Regions from separate parts of the Streptomyces polygonati genome, predicted to be linked through region 2. Evidence: predicted binding sites of a transcription regulator. Region 2 holds the regulator's gene; each other region holds the start of a gene.
What was found. Region 2 encodes HrcA, which represses chaperone genes, less so after heat shock. Its sites were predicted from a motif close to TTNGCACTCNGNNNNNCNGAGTGCNAA; they were not measured.
Positions count from the first base shown of each region.

Region 1: the regulator HrcA is predicted to act here: its motif matches at 2,539-2,565, upstream of groL (chaperonin GroEL).
Region 3: the regulator HrcA is predicted to act here: its motif matches at 1,454-1,480, upstream of ACFO3J_RS19810 (FmdB family zinc ribbon protein).

Region 1 covers NZ_JBHSBB010000013.1:207,591-212,984, reverse strand. Annotated here, with positions in the region: gene ACFO3J_RS19150 (serine hydrolase domain-containing protein) at 1-658, shown strand, start outside; gene groL (chaperonin GroEL) at 774-2,396, opposite strand; gene ACFO3J_RS19140 (cold-shock protein) at 3,063-3,266, opposite strand; gene ACFO3J_RS19135 (MoaD/ThiS family protein) at 3,753-4,028, opposite strand; gene thrC (threonine synthase) at 4,025-5,320, opposite strand; SAM riboswitch class I at 5,338-5,394, opposite strand, start outside.
Region 2 covers NZ_JBHSBB010000027.1:143,294-148,687, reverse strand. Annotated here, with positions in the region: gene ACFO3J_RS29155 (16S rRNA (uracil(1498)-N(3))-methyltransferase) at 1-645, opposite strand, end outside; gene ACFO3J_RS29150 (nitronate monooxygenase) at 642-1,706, opposite strand; gene dnaJ (molecular chaperone DnaJ) at 1,844-2,980, opposite strand; gene hrcA (heat-inducible transcriptional repressor HrcA) at 2,981-3,997, opposite strand; gene ACFO3J_RS29135 (MBL fold metallo-hydrolase) at 4,318-5,103, shown strand; gene ACFO3J_RS29130 (PP2C family protein-serine/threonine phosphatase) at 5,132-5,394, opposite strand, start outside.
Region 3 covers NZ_JBHSBB010000013.1:358,827-364,220, reverse strand. Annotated here, with positions in the region: gene ACFO3J_RS19815 (potassium/proton antiporter) at 1-1,352, shown strand, start outside; gene ACFO3J_RS19810 (FmdB family zinc ribbon protein) at 1,490-1,834, shown strand; gene ACFO3J_RS19805 (S-methyl-5'-thioadenosine phosphorylase) at 1,940-2,797, shown strand; gene ACFO3J_RS19800 (hypothetical protein) at 3,894-4,073, opposite strand; gene ACFO3J_RS19795 (PLP-dependent cysteine synthase family protein) at 4,280-5,394, shown strand, end outside.

The DNA of each region.
Region 1 (5,394 bases), on a different contig from region 2:
GCTGAAGCCGGGCACGGCCGCCGCCGTCCGCGACGCGCTGCCGGTGAACGAACACCTGGGCTACGGTCTCGGCTGGAGCGTGACCGGCCCCGCTGGCGGCCCGCGGCTGCTCCATCACAGCGGCGGCGGTGGCGGGGTCGCCGTCATGGTGGTCGCGGTACCCGAACAGCGGTTGTCGGTGGCCGTATTGACCAACTCGACCAGCAAGGCGGCCCGGGACGCGATCCTGCGCGGGCTGCTCGGCGAGCTGGTCCCGGGCTTCCGGGAGGAGTGGATCGTGTCGGTGGTCACGGACCCGGCCCGCCCGCTGGAGCTGCCGGCCGGCAGTTGGACGGGCCGGATCGGCGCGCCCGAGCGGGAGTTGGCGGTCGAGCTGCGGATCGGGGAGGCCGGCCGGATCGAACTGCGGGTGGACGGCGACCAGGCGGAGGGCACGGCCACGGCCTCCCGCGCCTGGGACCTGCGGGCCGACCTGCCGCTCCAGCTCCCCACCGCCGACGCCCGGATCAGCAGCCCGCTGCTGACACTGGCCCTGCGCCTCGCCCCCGCCTCGGCCGGCCCGACGCTGACCGGAGTGGCCCACGCGTACAAATCCGGTGACGCCGAGGGCTTCCTCGGCAACTACCTCGCCCACCGCTGCGCGCTGCGCCCGCGCTGAGCGCCGGGGCGCGCCGAGGCCGACGCGCCCGGGACAACGCGGAGGCGGCGCCTCCTCCCCGCGAAGGGAGAAGGCGCCGCCTTCCGTGCGCGTGCTGGACGGTGATCCCGGAGGATCAGAAGTCCATGTCACCGCCGGGCATGCCACCCGGAGCGGCCGGAGCGGCCTTCTCCGGCTTGTCCGCGATGACGGCCTCGGTGGTGAGGAAGAGCGCGGCGATGGAGGCCGCGTTCTGCAGGGCGGAGCGGGTGACCTTGGCCGGGTCGATGATGCCCTCGGCGATCAGGTCGACGTACTCGCCGGTGGCGGCGTTCAGGCCGTGGCCCGGGGTCAGGTTGCGCACCTTCTCGACCACGACACCGCCTTCGAGGCCGGCGTTGATGGCGATCTGCTTCAGCGGGGCTTCGAGCGCCAGCTTGACGATGGAGGCGCCAGTGGCCTCGTCGCCTTCCAGCTCCAGCTTGTCGAAGACGGCGGTCGCCTGGAGCAGCGCGACGCCACCACCGGCGACGATGCCCTCCTCGACGGCGGCCTTGGCGTTGCGCACCGCGTCCTCGATGCGGTGCTTGCGCTCCTTCAGCTCGACCTCGGTCGCCGCGCCGGCCTTGATGACGGCCACGCCGCCGGCCAGCTTGGCGAGACGCTCCTGGAGCTTCTCGCGGTCGTAGTCGGAGTCGCTGTTGTCGATCTCGGCGCGGATCTGGTTGACCCGGCCGGCGACCTGGTCGGTGTCACCGGAGCCGTCCACGATCGTGGTCTCGTCCTTGGTGATGACGACCTTGCGGGCGCGGCCGAGCAGGTCCAGGCCCGCGTTCTCCAGCTTGAGGCCGACCTCTTCGGAGATGACCGTGCCGCCGGTGAGGATCGCGATGTCGCCCAGCATCGCCTTGCGGCGGTCGCCGAAGCCCGGGGCCTTGACGGCGACGGACTTGAAGGTGCCACGGATCTTGTTGACCACCAGGGTGGACAGGGCCTCGCCCTCGACGTCCTCGGCGATGATCAGCAGCGGCTTGCCGGACTGCATGACCTTCTCCAGCAGCGGGAGCAGGTCCTTCACCGCGGAGATCTTGGAGTTGACGATCAGGATGTACGGGTCGTCGAGCGACGCCTCCATACGCTCCAGGTCGGTGGCGAAGTAGGCGGAGATGAAGCCCTTGTCGAAGCGCATGCCTTCGGTGAGCTCGAGCTCCAGGCCGAAGGTCTGCGACTCCTCGACCGTGATGACGCCTTCCTTGCCGACCTTGTCCATCGCCTCGGCGATCAGCTCGCCGATCTGGGTGTCAGCGGCGGAGATGGAGGCGGTCGAAGCGATCTGCTCCTTGGTCTCCACGTCCTTGGCCTGCTCCAGCAGGGCGGCGGAGACGGCCTCGACGGCCTTCTCGATGCCGCGCTTGAGGGCCATCGGGTTGGCGCCGGCGGCTACGTTGCGCAGCCCTTCCTTGACCAGGGCCTGGGCCAGTACGGTCGCGGTCGTCGTGCCGTCTCCGGCGACGTCGTCGGTCTTCTTCGCGACTTCCTTGACCAGCTCGGCGCCGATCTTCTCGTACGGGTCCTCGAGCTCGATCTCCTTGGCGATGGAAACACCATCGTTGGTGATCGTGGGGGCGCCCCACTTCTTCTCGAGGACGACGTTGCGGCCCTTCGGGCCGAGGGTGACCTTGACGGCGTCGGCGAGCTGGTTCATCCCGCGCTCGAGTCCGCGCCGCGCCTCCTCGTCGAACGCGATGATCTTAGCCATGGTGAAGTGTCCTCCGCGGACTGGGGGTTCCCCCACCGAGGCGGGGGGCGGTGGATCGGACCGTGTGGCGCCCGCGACGGACGGCCAGCCGGCCGCCGGTTCCTTCCCGACGCCCGGGCGGGCCTCACCGACCCGGTCCAAGTTGTCACTCTCACAAGGAGAGTGCCAATGCCAATGATTAGCACTCTACCCCTGCGAGTGCAAGCGCCGAGGGCGGCGCCGCGCGTTGAACCCCGCGCGGCGCCCAGGATCCGCTCCGGGAGCCGCCCGGCCCGGCCCGGCCCCGCGGGCCCGGACAGCGGCACCGGCACCGGGCCGCCCCGCCCAGCCCCCCGTGGCCGTCCCGCGACCACCGGCCGGTGGTCCGCTGGCCGCGCAGTTCCCCGCGCCCCTTCGGCGCCCGGCGGGTGCCGAACCCTCGGCAGCCGTAAGTCCAGGCTCCGGTCGGCCTGGGCCTGGGCCCCGTAGGGGCGCGGGGAACTGCGCGGCCAGCCAAGTACCGGCCGGTGGTCGCGGGACGCCGGGAGGGGCTGGGCGGAGCGGCCCGGGAGCCGGGCCCGGAGGGCGGGACGCACGAAGAGCCCGCACCCCCCTTAGCCGGGTGCGAGCCCTTCGTGCGTGAGAAAACGTGAGAACGCCGCGTCGATGGTCGAACGCGCCGGGATGTCAGCCTGCCAGCCGGACCATGTCCGCCTGCGGCCCCTTCTGACCCTGCGAGATCTCGAACTCGACTCGCTGGCCTTCTTCGAGGGTGCGGTAACCGTCCATCTGGATCGCGCTGTAGTGGACGAAAACATCCGCACCACCGTCGACCGCGATGAAGCCGTAGCCCTTCTCCGCGTTGAACCACTTGACGGTGCCCTGAGCCATTCCTAACTCCCCTATTACTGGCCCTATCGCAGCCCCGCACTCCGCGGGCCCGGGTCAGACCTCACCCTCCGGAGCGACCCTTACCGTGGACGGGTGGGAGCCCTGGGAGGTGTGCGCCGGAACGCGTCGACCGCGGCTGAATGTATCTGCACGGATGCCCAGTGCAACAGGTCAATCGGACGAGAATTCTGGGGCTGACTCATCGGAAATAACCCAGGAAAAAACGATAAGACGGGGCATCTCGGGCCGGACAAACCCGACCAATCAGAAAATTCGCATGTGAATTTGGCGATAAATCGCCGCACCTGGCCGCGCCGGCCCCAACTCACTTGCCCCCGGCAACTGTACAACATTTCAACTATCTCCCCGCGCCACCCCGGCACGGCGACGCCCCGCCCACCACAGCGGGTGAGCGGGGCGCAAGATCGGACAACGTCCGCCAAAGATCCGCGTCAGAGCTTCATACAGAAACGCGGCGGTTCCGTTTCAGCCGCCCGCGACCGCGGGAATGATCGAGACACTGGCGCCGTCCGGCACCGCGGTGTCCAGCCCTTCGGAAAAACGCACATCGTCGTCGTTGACATAAACGTTCACGAAACGGCGGAGCTTTCCGCTGTCGTCGAGAACACGCGCCGAAATACCGGAGTGATTGCTCTCCAGCGAGGTGATGACCTCGGCCAGCGTCGCGCCCTCGGCCGGCACTTCCGCCTGGCCGCCGGTGTAGGTACGGAGAATGGTCGGGATTCGAACGGATGCGGTCATGCGAGGCCAGCCTCTCGGAACGCGGCAACGGTGGGGCGGATGACGGCGGTGGGTCCGGTGGTCGGAGCCACCGCGTCCAGGGTCTTCAGTCCGTCGCCGGTGTTCAGCACGACGGTCTCGGCGGCCGGGTCCAGCTGCCCGGTCTCGATCAGCTTCCTCAGCACGCCCACGGTCACCCCGCCGGCCGTCTCGCCGAAGATGCCCTCGGTCCGGGCCAGCAGCTTGATCGCGTCCACGATCTGCGCGTCGTCGACATCCTCGATCGCGCCGCCGGTGCGCCGGGTGATGTCCAGGACGTACGGCCCGTCGGCCGGGTTGCCGATCGCCAGCGACTTGGCGATGGTGTCCGGCTTCACCGGCCGGACCACGTCCCGGCCGGCCTTGAAGGCCGCCGACACCGGTGAGCAGCCCTCGGCCTGGGCGCCGTAGATCTTGTAGGGCTTGTCCTCGACCAGGCCGAGCTTGATCAGCTCCTGCAGGCCCTTGTCGATCTTGGTGAGCTGGGAGCCGGAGGCGATCGGGATGACCAGGTTGTCCGGCAGCCGCCAGCCGAGCTGCTCGGCGATCTCGTAGGCCAGGGTCTTGGAGCCCTCGCCGTAGTACGGGCGGAGGTTGACGTTGACGAAGCCCCAGCCCTCGCCGATCGGGTCGCCGATCAGCTCCGAGCAGAAGCGGTTCACATCGTCGTACGAGCCCTCGATGCCGACCAGTTGGCCGCCGTAGACCGCGGCCATGACGACCTTGCCGGCCTCCAGGTCGTGCGGGATGAACACGCACGAGCGCAGCCCCGCGCGGGCCGCCGCGGCGCCCACCGCGCCGGCCAGATTGCCGGTGGAGGAGCAGGACAGCGTGGTCAGGCCGAAGGTGCGGGCGGCCTCCAGGGCGATCGCGACGACCCGGTCCTTGAAGGAGTGCGTCGGGTTGCCGGAGTCGTCCTTGACGTACAGGCCGCCGGTGATGCCCAGTTCGCGGGCGAGATTGTCGGCCTTGACGAGTTTGGTCCAGCCCGGGTTGAGATTGGGCCGGTCGGCGAGGTCGGCGGGCACCGGGAGCAGTGGCGCGTACCGCCAGATGCTGGTAGGGCCGGCCTCGATCCGGCGGCGCAGGCCCTCGGGGTCGCCCAGCGGCAGGTCGTAGGCCACTTCGAGCGGGCCGAAACATTCCTGGCAGGCGAAGATCGGGCTGAGCGGGAAGCGGGTGCCGCATTCCCGGCAGGACAGCGCCGCGGCCGGCCCGAAGGGGCGCGGGGTGGAGGGGGTGTCGTAGGTGCTGGCGACGGTTTGCACAGCCATGTCGGCGAGGCCCTTTCTCCTCATCTTCCCCGTGGCGTACGTCGCCACGAGACGGAATTGGCACCTTCCCCACC
Region 2 (5,394 bases):
GCCCGCCTGCGCGAAGGCGGTCAGTTCCTCCGGGGAGACCCCGCCCTCCGGGCCGACCACCAGCACCACCGATCCGGCTGTCGGCAATTCGGCCGTGGCCAGCGCGGTGGAACCCTCCTCGTGCAGGACCCCGGCGAAGTCCGCGGTCGCCAGCAGGGATGCGAGCTGACGGGTCGTCAGCATCTCGGCCACCTCGGGGAAGCGCAGCCGCCGGGACTGCTTGGCCGCCTCCCTGGCCGTGGAACGCCATTTGGCCAGGGACTTGGCGCCGCGCTCGCCCCGCCACTGGGTGACGCAACGGGCCGCGGCCCAGGGGACGATGACGTCGACGCCCACCTCCGTCATGGTCTCGACGGCGAGTTCACCCCGGTCGCCCTTCGGCAGCGCCTGGACGACGGTGAGCCGGGGGGAGGGCGCGGGCTCGTCGCGGATCGCGTGGACCTCGACGTTCAGCACGTCCTTGCCGACGACGCCATCCACCACTCCGTACGCCCCCCGCCCGGCGCCGTCGGTGAGCACGATCTCCTCACCGGGCTGCAATCGCCGCACCGACACCGCGTGCCTCCCTTCCGGGCCGTCCAGGGTCAGGCGGGCGGAGGAGCCGTCGAGCAGGGCGGGTTCGACGAGGAAGACCGGGGCGGTCATGCGTGGGTCTCCTGGGCGGCGCGGAGTTCGGCGACGAGGGTTTCGACGAGCGCCCCGGCGGACAGTTCGCGGGCCAGCCGGTGGCCCTGGCCCGCCCACAGAGCCATCCCCTGCGGGTCGCCGGCCGCGACCGCCGCCTGGCGCAGCGGTGAGGTGAGGTGGTGGATCTGCGGGTAGCCGGGCGGCGTGTACGGGCCGTGCTCGCGCATGAAGCGGTTGAGCAGGCCGCGGGCCGGGCGGCCGGAGAAGGCGCGGGTCAGCTCGGTGCGGCTGAACACCGGGTCGGTGACGGCCCGTTTGTGCAGGATGTTGGCGCCGGACTCCGGACAGACGAGGAAGGCGGTGCCCAGGGCCGCGGCGTCGGCCCCGGCCGCGAGCACCGCGGCGATCTGGCCGCCGCGCATCAGCCCGCCCGCGGCGATCATCGGCAGCCGTACGACCTCGCGGACCTGCGGTATCAGCGAGAGCAGGCCGATCCCGGCGCCGTCGAGCTGCGGGTCGTCGCGGTGGGTGCCCTGATGGCCGCCGGCCTCCACGCCCTGGACGCAGAGCGCGTCGGCGCCCGCCCGCTGGGCGGCGAGCGCCTCGGTGGGCGAGGTGACGGTGACGACCGTGTACGTACCGGCCTTGGCGAACGCCTCGCAGACCGAGCGCTCGGGGCAGCCGAAGGTGAAGCTGACCAGTGGCACCGGGTCCTCCAGCAGCACCGCGACCTTGGCGTCGTAGGCGTCGTCGCCACCGGTGTCGGGGTCGCCCAGCGCGGTGGCGTACCAGGCGGCCTCGCCGGCCAGCTGCTCCGCGTACACCGCGACGGCGGACGGGTCGACGGTGCCGGGCTGGGGCATGAACAGATTCACCCCGAAGGGCTGCGAGGTCAGGTCCCGCAGCTGACGGATCTCCTGGTACATCGCCTCGGACGTCTTGTAGCCGGCGGCCAGGAACCCGAGCCCGCCGGCCGCCCCGACCGCCGCGGCCAGCTGCGGATTCGAGGCGCCGCCGGCCATCGGGGCTTGCACGATCGGGTGAGCCGAGAAGGAGGAGAGATCGGTGAGCGCGCCCATGCGTTCATCGTGCCACCCCGCTGCCCCCGCCCCGCCCCCACCCCGGGCCCGCACCGGACGCCGGGGTGGCCGGGGCAGCCGCCGCTACCGGCGCTCCCCCGGCCCTGGGCCGCCCCTGGTGGGGATGTGCGGGCGGGTCAGCGCCCGTTGAACGCGTCCTTGAGGCGGGAGAAGAGGCCCTGCTGGCCCGGGGCGAACTGGCCGGTGGGGCGTTCCTCGCCGCGGAGCTTGGCGAGGCGGCGCATCAGCTCTTCCTGATCGGCGTCGAGCTTGTGCGGGGTGATGACCTCGACATGGACGACGAGGTCGCCGCGGCCGCCGCCGCGCAGGTGGGTGATGCCGCGCTGGTGGAGCGGGATGGACTGGCCGGACTGGGTGCCGGGCCTGATGTCGATCTCCTCCATACCGTCGAGCGTCTCCAACGGGCACTTGGTGCCGAGTGAGGCCGCCGTCATCGGGAGGGTGACCGTGCAGTGCAGGTCGTCGCCGCGGCGCTGGAAGACCGGGTGCGGGACCTCGCGGATCTCCACGTAGAGGTCACCGGCCGGGCCTCCGCCGGGGCCGACCTCCCCCTCGCCGGCCAGCTGGATCCGGGTGCCGTTGTCGACGCCGGCCGGGATCTTCACCGTCAGGGTGCGGCGGGAGCGGACCCGGCCGTCGCCGGCGCACTCGGGGCAGGGGGTGGGCACGACCGTGCCGAAGCCCTGGCACTGCGGGCACGGCCGCGAGGTCATCACCTGGCCGAGGAAGGACCGGGTGACCTGGGACACCTCGCCGCGACCGCGGCACATGTCGCAGGTCTGCGCCGACGTACCCGGCGCGGCCCCCTCGCCGTTGCAGGTGCCGCAGGTGACCGCGGTGTCCACCTGGATGTCCTTGGTGGTGCCGAACGCGGCCTCGTCCAGCTCGATCTCCAGCCGGATCATCGCGTCCTGGCCGCGCCGGGTGCGCGAGCGCGGGCCGCGCTGCTGCGACTGCCCGAAGAAGGCGTCCATGATGTCGCTGAAGTTGCCGAAGCCGGCCCCGAAGCCGGCCCCGCCCGCGCCACCGCCGGCGGCGGACAGCGGATCACCGCCGAGGTCGTAGACCTGTTTCTTCTGCGGATCGGAGAGCACCTCGTAGGCCGCGTTGATCTCCTTGAACCGCTCCTGCGTCTTCGGGTCCGGATTGACGTCCGGGTGCAGTTCGCGGGCGAGCCGGCGGAATGCCTTCTTGATCTCGTCAGGTCCTGCGTCACGGCGCACGCCGAGAACGGCGTAGTAGTCGGTGGCCACTTACGACTCCGCCAGGATCTGTCCGACGTAACGTGCCACTGCGCGTACCGCTCCCATCGTTCCGGGGTAGTCCATGCGGGTCGGTCCGACCACGCCGAGTTTGGCGACTGCCTCGTCGCCCGAACCGTAGCCGACCGCCACCACGGAGGTGGAATTGAGGCCCTCGTGAAAGTTCTCATGCCCGATGCGGACCGTCATCGTCGAGTCCGCGGTTTCGCCGAGCAGTTTCAGGAGCACCATCTGCTCCTCCAGTGCTTCCAGGACCGGACGGATCGTCAGCGGGAAGTCATGATTGAACCTGGTCAGGTTCGCCGCGCCGCCGAGCATGATGCGCTCCTCCTTGTCCTCGACCAGGGTTTCCAGGAGGGTGGCGAGCACACCGGAGACCGCCGGGCGGTCGTCCGGGTCGAAGCTTTCCGGCAGGTCCTGGACCAGCGGCGGCACATCGGCGAACCGGCGGCCGACGACCCGGCTGTTGAGCCGGGCCCGCAGATCCGCCAGTACGGTCTCGCCGACCGGGGCGGCGCAGTCGATCAGCCGCTGCTCGACCCGTCCGGTGTCGGTGATCAGCACCAGCATGAGGCGGGCGGGCGCGAGTGACAGCAGCTCCACGTGCCGGACCGAGGAGCGGACCAGCGACGGATACTGCACGACCGCGACCTGCCGGGTGAGCTGGGCCAGCAGCCGCACCGTCCGCGCCACCACGTCGTCGAGGTCGACCGCGCCGCCCAGGAAGTTCTGGATCGCGCGGCGCTCGGCGCCGGACAGCGGCTTGACACCGGCCAGTTTGTCGACGAAGAGCCGGTAGCCCTTGTCGGTGGGGATACGGCCGGCGCTGGTGTGCGGCTGGGCGATGTAGCCCTCGTCCTCCAGGACGGCCATGTCGTTGCGGACGGTGGCGGGCGACACGCCGAGCTGGTGGCGCTCGGTCAGCGCCTTGGACCCGACCGGCTCCTCGGTGCCGACATAGTCCTGAACGATGGCACGCAGCACTTCGAGTCTGCGTTCGCTCAGCATCGCGCACCTCCCAACCGTGGGCCCCGAGCCGTCTGGCCTGGCACTCGTCCATTTCGAGTGCCAGCTTTCCCGCAGCAAGTGTACGGCGCGGCGGCAAGGGCTCGGCAAGACCGCTTCCGATCCGGCTCGTGATCGTTCGCGGGCGACCCCGGCGCCGGCCGCCGTGCGCGGTCCGACGAGCCGTCCCCTCGCGCTCCGGGGTGGCGCGCGAGGGGCTGCGGGGGCGCTGGTGGCGCCCAGGGGCGGGCGCGGCGTGACGGGGGCGGAGAGGGCGCCACCAGGGCGCGCGTACCCGCGGTCACGGGGATAGCGTCGCCCCTGTGGAATCTGTGGAGAGTGCGGGGGAGCCGGGCGCCGGGAGTTCGGTGTGGGAGCATCTGGCTCCCGGGGTGGCCCGCCGGCGGCTGCCGTACCTCGATGTGACGGTCGGCCTCGTCGTCGGCGCGGACGGTGTGCTGCTGGTCGACACCGGCTCCACGCTGGAGGCCGGCGAGGAGCTGCGGCGGCAGGTGGCGGCGCTGACCGGCCGCGAGGTCACCCACGTCGTGCTCACCCACGGACACTTCGACCATGTCTTCGGCACGGCGGCGTTCCCCGGCGCCGCGGTGTACGGCGAGGCGTCGCTGGACGGCTATCTGCGGCGCGAGCGGGAGGCGATGCGCGAGACGGCGGTGGAGCTCGGCACCGACCCGCTGGAGGCCGCCCGGGCGGCCTCGGCGCTGGTCCACCCGGACCGGCCGGTGCTCGGCGAACTCGGCCTCGACCTCGGTGAGCGGCCGGTACGGCTGGTGCATCCCGGCCGCGGCCACACCGGTCACGACCTGGTGGTGGTCGTACCGGGCGCCACCGCCAGCGACCCGGCGGTGGTCTTCTGCGGCGACCTGGTGGAGGAGTCCGGGGAGCCGCAGGCCGGCGAGGACGCGGTGCCGGCCGCCTGGGCGGCCACGGTGGACGCGCTGCTGGCCCTGGGCGGGGAGACCGCCCGCTACGTACCGGGCCACGGCGCGGTGGTGGACGCGCGCTTCCTGCGGGCCCAGCGGGACGCCCTGGCCGAGCGCTTCGCGGAGCCGGAGCCGGACCCGGACCCCGGGCCGCCGGCCGGCTGACCTCCGGGCGCCGGCTCTCCGCCGCCGGTCACCGCGCCCTCGCGCGGATCTCGCGCTGCACGGCGACCACCGCCATGTCGTCCTCCAGCGGGCCCGCCACGTGGGCCAGCAGATCGCCGGTCATCGCTTTGAGCAGCGGTCCCGGCCGGTCGCCGCCCCAGGTGACGGCGCGGGCCAGCAGCGGATAGAAGGCGCCGCTGGGATCCCGGGCCTCCGTGACGCCGTCGGTGTAGAGGATCAGCCGGTCGCCGGGCGCGAAGGGGAAGGTACTGACGGCGTAGGCGCTCTCGC
Region 3 (5,394 bases), on a different contig from region 2:
ACGACGTGCAGCTCACCCAGGTGCTCGGCTATGCCGCCCTCGTGGTGATCCTCGCCGAGGGCGGACTCGGGACGAAGTGGCACGAGATCAAGCCCGTGCTGCCGGCCGCCTCGGTGCTGTCCACCTTCGGGCTGCTGATGAGCGTCTTCATCACCGCCGGCGCCGGGCACTACCTGGTGGGGCTCGGGTGGCGGCAGGCGCTGATCATCGGCGCGGTGGTGTCGTCCACGGACGCGGCCGCCGTGTTCTCCGTGCTGCGAAACGTTTCGCTGCCCAAGCGGGTGACCGGCGTACTGGAGGCCGAATCGGGATTCAACGACGCTCCCGTGGTGATCTTGGTGGCCGCGTTCTCGACCGCCAGGCCGGTCGAGCACTGGTACACGCTGCTCGGTGAGATCGCGCTGGAGCTGGCCATCGGGGCGGCCATCGGCATCGCCGTCGGCTGGATCGGCGCCTATGGGCTCAAGCGTGTCGCGCTGCCCGCCTCGGGCCTCTATCCGATCGCCGTCATGGCCATCGCCGTCGCCGCCTACGCGGCGGGCGCCATGGTGCACGGCTCAGGCTTCCTGGCCGTTTACATCGCGTCCCTGGTGCTGGGCAATGCCAAACTCCCGCACCGACCGGCCACGCGGGGCTTCGCCGAGGGACTCGGGTGGATCGCGCAGATCGGTCTGTTCGTACTACTGGGTCTGCTGGTCACACCGCATGAACTGGGTGACGACATCCTTCCCGCCATCATCATCGGACTTTTCCTCACCCTGGTCGCACGGCCGGCATCAGTGGTGGCGAGCCTGGTGCCGTTCCGTGTGCCCTGGCGGGAGCAGGCCCTGCTGTCCTGGGCGGGACTGCGGGGCGCAGTGCCGATCGTGCTCGCGACGATTCCCGTGGTGGCGGGAGTCCCCGACAGTAAGCGCATCTTCAATATTGTCTTCGTACTGGTGATCATCTACACCCTGGTGCAGGGGCCGACGCTGCCGTGGGTGGCGAGGTCGCTCAAACTGGCCGACGGCGACGAAACGGACGCGGACGACCTCGGCATCGAGTCGGCACCCCTGGAACGCCTGCAAGGCCACCTGCTCTCGGTGGCCATCCCGAAGGGCTCGCGTATGCACGGGGTGGAGGTCAACGAATTGCGGCTTCCCTCGGGGGCCGGTGTCACCCTGGTGGTCCGCGGCGGCACCAGTTTCGTACCGCTGCCGACGACGGTCCTTCGCCATGGCGACGAACTGCTCGTCGTAACAACGGACCCTGTACGTGACGCGGCCGAGGCCCGGCTGCGGGCGGTCGGGCGTGGCGGCAAGCTCGCCGGGTGGCTGGCGGAGCCGGAGGGCCGACACGCTCGCACCGACTGACACCCGCGGGACCTTCACCTCGGGCCGCCGATGGTGTGAGGAGTCACCGTTCGCAGGTCGTGGTGGACTGACGGCCGGAAATACTGCACTATTGAGCGTCGTTAGCACTCAATGAGTGAGAGTGCCAGGAGGAGCAAGTGCCGACGTACCAGTACCAGTGCACCGAGTGCGGCGAGGCCCTCGAGGCGGTGCAGAAGTTCACTGATGACGCACTGACCGAGTGCCCCAACTGCGCCGGTCGCCTGCGCAAGGTCTTCTCTGCGGTGGGCGTGGTCTTCAAGGGATCGGGTTTCTACCGGACCGACAGCCGCGGTTCATCCACGAGCACCGCGCCCGCGGTCAAGAGCAGCGCCGCCTCGGAGAGCAAGTCCTCCGACAGCGGCAGTTCGTCGTCGGGCGGCTCCTCGTCGACCGGTTCGCCGTCGAGCGGTTCCGGGTCGTCCGCGGCCTCCCCGTCGTCAAGCAGCACATCGGCGGCCTGAAACCCCGCTTCGCTACTCGCCCGGGGAGCCGAAGCACTTACGAACCTCCGCCGTGTCCACGGTGGGGGTTCGTAGTCGTTCCGTCTCCCCGTTAAGGTGGCCGTCATGGCGCAGAGCAATGGTGGGACGCAGACGCGGGCCGAGATCGGTGTCATCGGCGGGTCTGGGTTCTATTCTTTTCTCGATGATGTGATGGAAGTCACGGTCGATACCCCATATGGCGCGCCCAGCGACTCGCTCTTCATCGGTGAGGTCTCCGGGCGCCAGGTGGCCTTCCTGCCACGCCACGGGCGCAAACACCACTTGCCGCCTCACAAGATCAATTACCGGGCCAATCTGTGGGCACTTGCCTCTGTCGGCGCCCGACAGGTGCTCGGCCCCTGTGCCGTCGGCGGCCTGCGGGCGGAGCACGGGCCCGGCACCCTGCTCGTACCGGACCAGCTGGTGGACCGCACGAAATCGCGCGCCCAGTCGTACTTCGACGGCGAGGCGCGCTCCGATGGTCAAGTGCCGAATGTCGTCCATGTGACGTTCGCCGACCCGTACTGCCCTGTGGGGCGCCATGCAGCCGTCGCCACGGCACGAGCCGACGACTGGGAAGCCGTGGACGGCGGCACACTCGTCGTGGTCGAAGGCCCGCGCTTCTCCACACGGGCCGAGTCGCTGTGGCACGCGGCCCAGGGGTGGTCGGTCGTGGGGATGACCGGTCACCCCGAGGCCGTCCTCGCCCGCGAATTGGGGCTCTGCTACACATCGCTGGCGCTGGTCACGGATCTGGACGCGGGCGCGGACACCGGCGAAGGCGTCTCCCACGAGGAGGTCCTGGAAGTCTTCGCGGCGAATGTGGGCAGGATGCGCGATGTCCTTTTCGACGTCGTCCGCGCGCTGCCGGACAACCGTGAGCGGGATTGTCTCTGCATGAATCCGCTGGGCGGCCAGGAGCCGGGCATCGCGCTGCCCTAGCGGCGCTCCGGTTTGTGCCCTTGGATCCGGCAGGACCGCTTCGCATTCCCCTGGAAGCCGATAACCAACCGCCCGCCCACTCGTAGGAGTGGGCGGGTTTTCCACAACTGCCTGGTTATCCACAGGGCTTCCGCGCGACCTCAGCGGAATGCGCGATGGTGGGTGCGTCGACCGATCAGCGGTCCGACTCCCCTCCACCTCAGGCGGTGCTTCATCGTGTTTTCGACTCCCGTTCGGTCTGCCCTCCCAGTAATGGCGCCCTCGCCGGAGGCCGCCGCCGCATCCGGTGCGCCCGGAGTACCGGAGCCCTACACACCGCCCAGATGTGCGGTGCCCGTTTTCCCGCCCATCCATGCGGGCGGCGGTGGCAGACGCCTGCTGCGCCGAGCGGTACGGCGCAGGCGCAAACCTCTCGCCGTTTGCCTCGTCGTGACCGCGGCCGCGCTCGCCGCATCCGGAGCCCACGGCGCCGCACCGCGGCCATTGCCGGCCGCACCCAGGCCGACGCCAGCGCTGTCCCACCCGGCGCCTCACGAAGCTCTCGTACGTGCCCCGGTGCGGATCGCCGATGCCGCCGTAGCAGCGCTTCTGCATCCTGGCGACCGAGTGGATGTCCTGGCCGGCGCCCGAGTCGTGGCAGCTCGCGTCACTGTGGTCGCGGTGCCGGACATCGCCGACAAGGCGACGACCACCGCTGGGGCACCGGATGGCACGGGGCCGGGTGGGGCGCTCATTGTCCTCGCCGTGCGGCGCTCTACCGCGGCCGCTCTCTCCGGGGCTGCCACGTCGTCACCCTTGGCGGTGACATTGTGCTGAATGACCTGCTGGCGGAAGGCACTCGGTGGCCCCGAACGCCTGCTGCCCCGGACAGCGAGACCCGGCACTCGTTCGCCCAGCCACCGGGCGAGCGGTATACCGGAGATCGCGGAGCCCGTCGACGCTGTGTCCACCGGTCTGACGAACCCCGTGACCAACGGGACAGGAAATCCCCTCTCCGGCGCATCCGGTACGAAGGGCCCCACTGGGTATTCGACGTGTCGGTGACCGGCAACACCACGGGCACGACGTCCCGGACCCGGCAGGAGGCCGAGCGGCTTCAGAGATGGTGGGGCGGCTTCTCGTTGAGGAAGCGTGCGAAGTCGTCTTCCGCGCCGCCGGAGAAAGAATCGCCCCAGCCGCCGTCCGTGTCGTCGGGAGCGGGGCGGTCGAGCGGGTCGTCGAAGATCAGTTGCCCGGAGCCGGCGGCTCCGGAAGGGGAAGCGGCTGCGGCGGCCAACGGCACTGCACCTCCCGGTGCGCCCTCTCCGGGCGGCGTGCCTTCTCCGGGCCCGGTAACAGGTGGGAACTCGGAGTCGGGGGCAGCTCTCATGTCTCCAGCCTACGGTGGTCCCGGCTTGCCCGGAGGTCCGTCCCTGCCCAAGCAGGTGTACGGAGATACCCCAAGTGTCCGTTTGAGGCAATCGGCCGGATATACATCGTCCCATGAGGACACCCGAGCTGACCCCGCCCCCCAGCACCCCGCCAGGAGCCGCTCAGGAACTGGACATCGACCGAAGCGACCCCGCGTACCGTCGCTGGTTGAGCGAGGCTGTGGGGAAGGTCCATGCCGACGCGAACAGGTCGGCCGATACCCATTTGCTGTCAGTTCCGCTCCCGGCGGGCTGGGGCGTCGACCTCTATCTGAAGGACGAGTCGACGCATCCGACGGGCTCGCTCAAGCACCGCTTGGCCCGGTCTTTGTTCCTGTACGCCCTGTGCAACGGTTGGATCCGCCCGGGCCGCCCGGTGATCGAGGCGTCCAGCGGGTCTACGGCCGTTTCGGAGGCGTACTTCGCCCGGCTGATCGGTGTCCCCTTTGTGGCCGTGATGGCACGTGGGACGGTGCACACCAAGGTGGAGCTGATCGAGTTCCAGGGCGGCCGCTGCCATCTGGTGGACGACGCGCGGCAGGTGTACGAGACCGCCGCCAGGCTGGCCCGGGAGACGGGCGGCCACTACATGGACCAGTTCACGTACGCGGAGCGGGCGACGGACTGGCGGGGCAACAACAACATCGCGGAGTCGATCTTCCGCCAGATGTCCGCAGAACGGTACCCGGTTCCGTCATGGATCGTCGCGACAGCGGGGACGGGGGGCACTTCCGCGACCCTGGCCCGCTACGTTCGGTACGCGCAGGCGACAACGGGGATCTGCGTCGCCGATCCGGAGAATTCGGCCTTCTTCCCGGGGTGGCGGGACAGCGACCCGGGGGCGACAACGGACACCGGATCGAGGATCGAGGGCATCGGCCGGCAGCGGGTGGAGCCGAGCTTCGTGCCGGGAGCCGTCGACCGGATGATGCGGGTCCCGGACGCGGCCTCGATCGCGTGCGTCCGCGCGCTGGAAGATCTCCTGGGGCGCCGGGCGGGCGCCTCCACCGGGACGGGTCTGTGGGCGGCGTTCCGGATCATCTCCGAGATGGTCGACCGCGGTGAACGCGGGAGCGTGGTGGGCCTGTTGTGCGATCCGGGCGAGCGCTACGTCGAGAAGTACTACTCGGACGCCTGGCTGGCCGCACAGGGTATCGACATCAGGCCCTATCTGGAACGCGTCGAGGT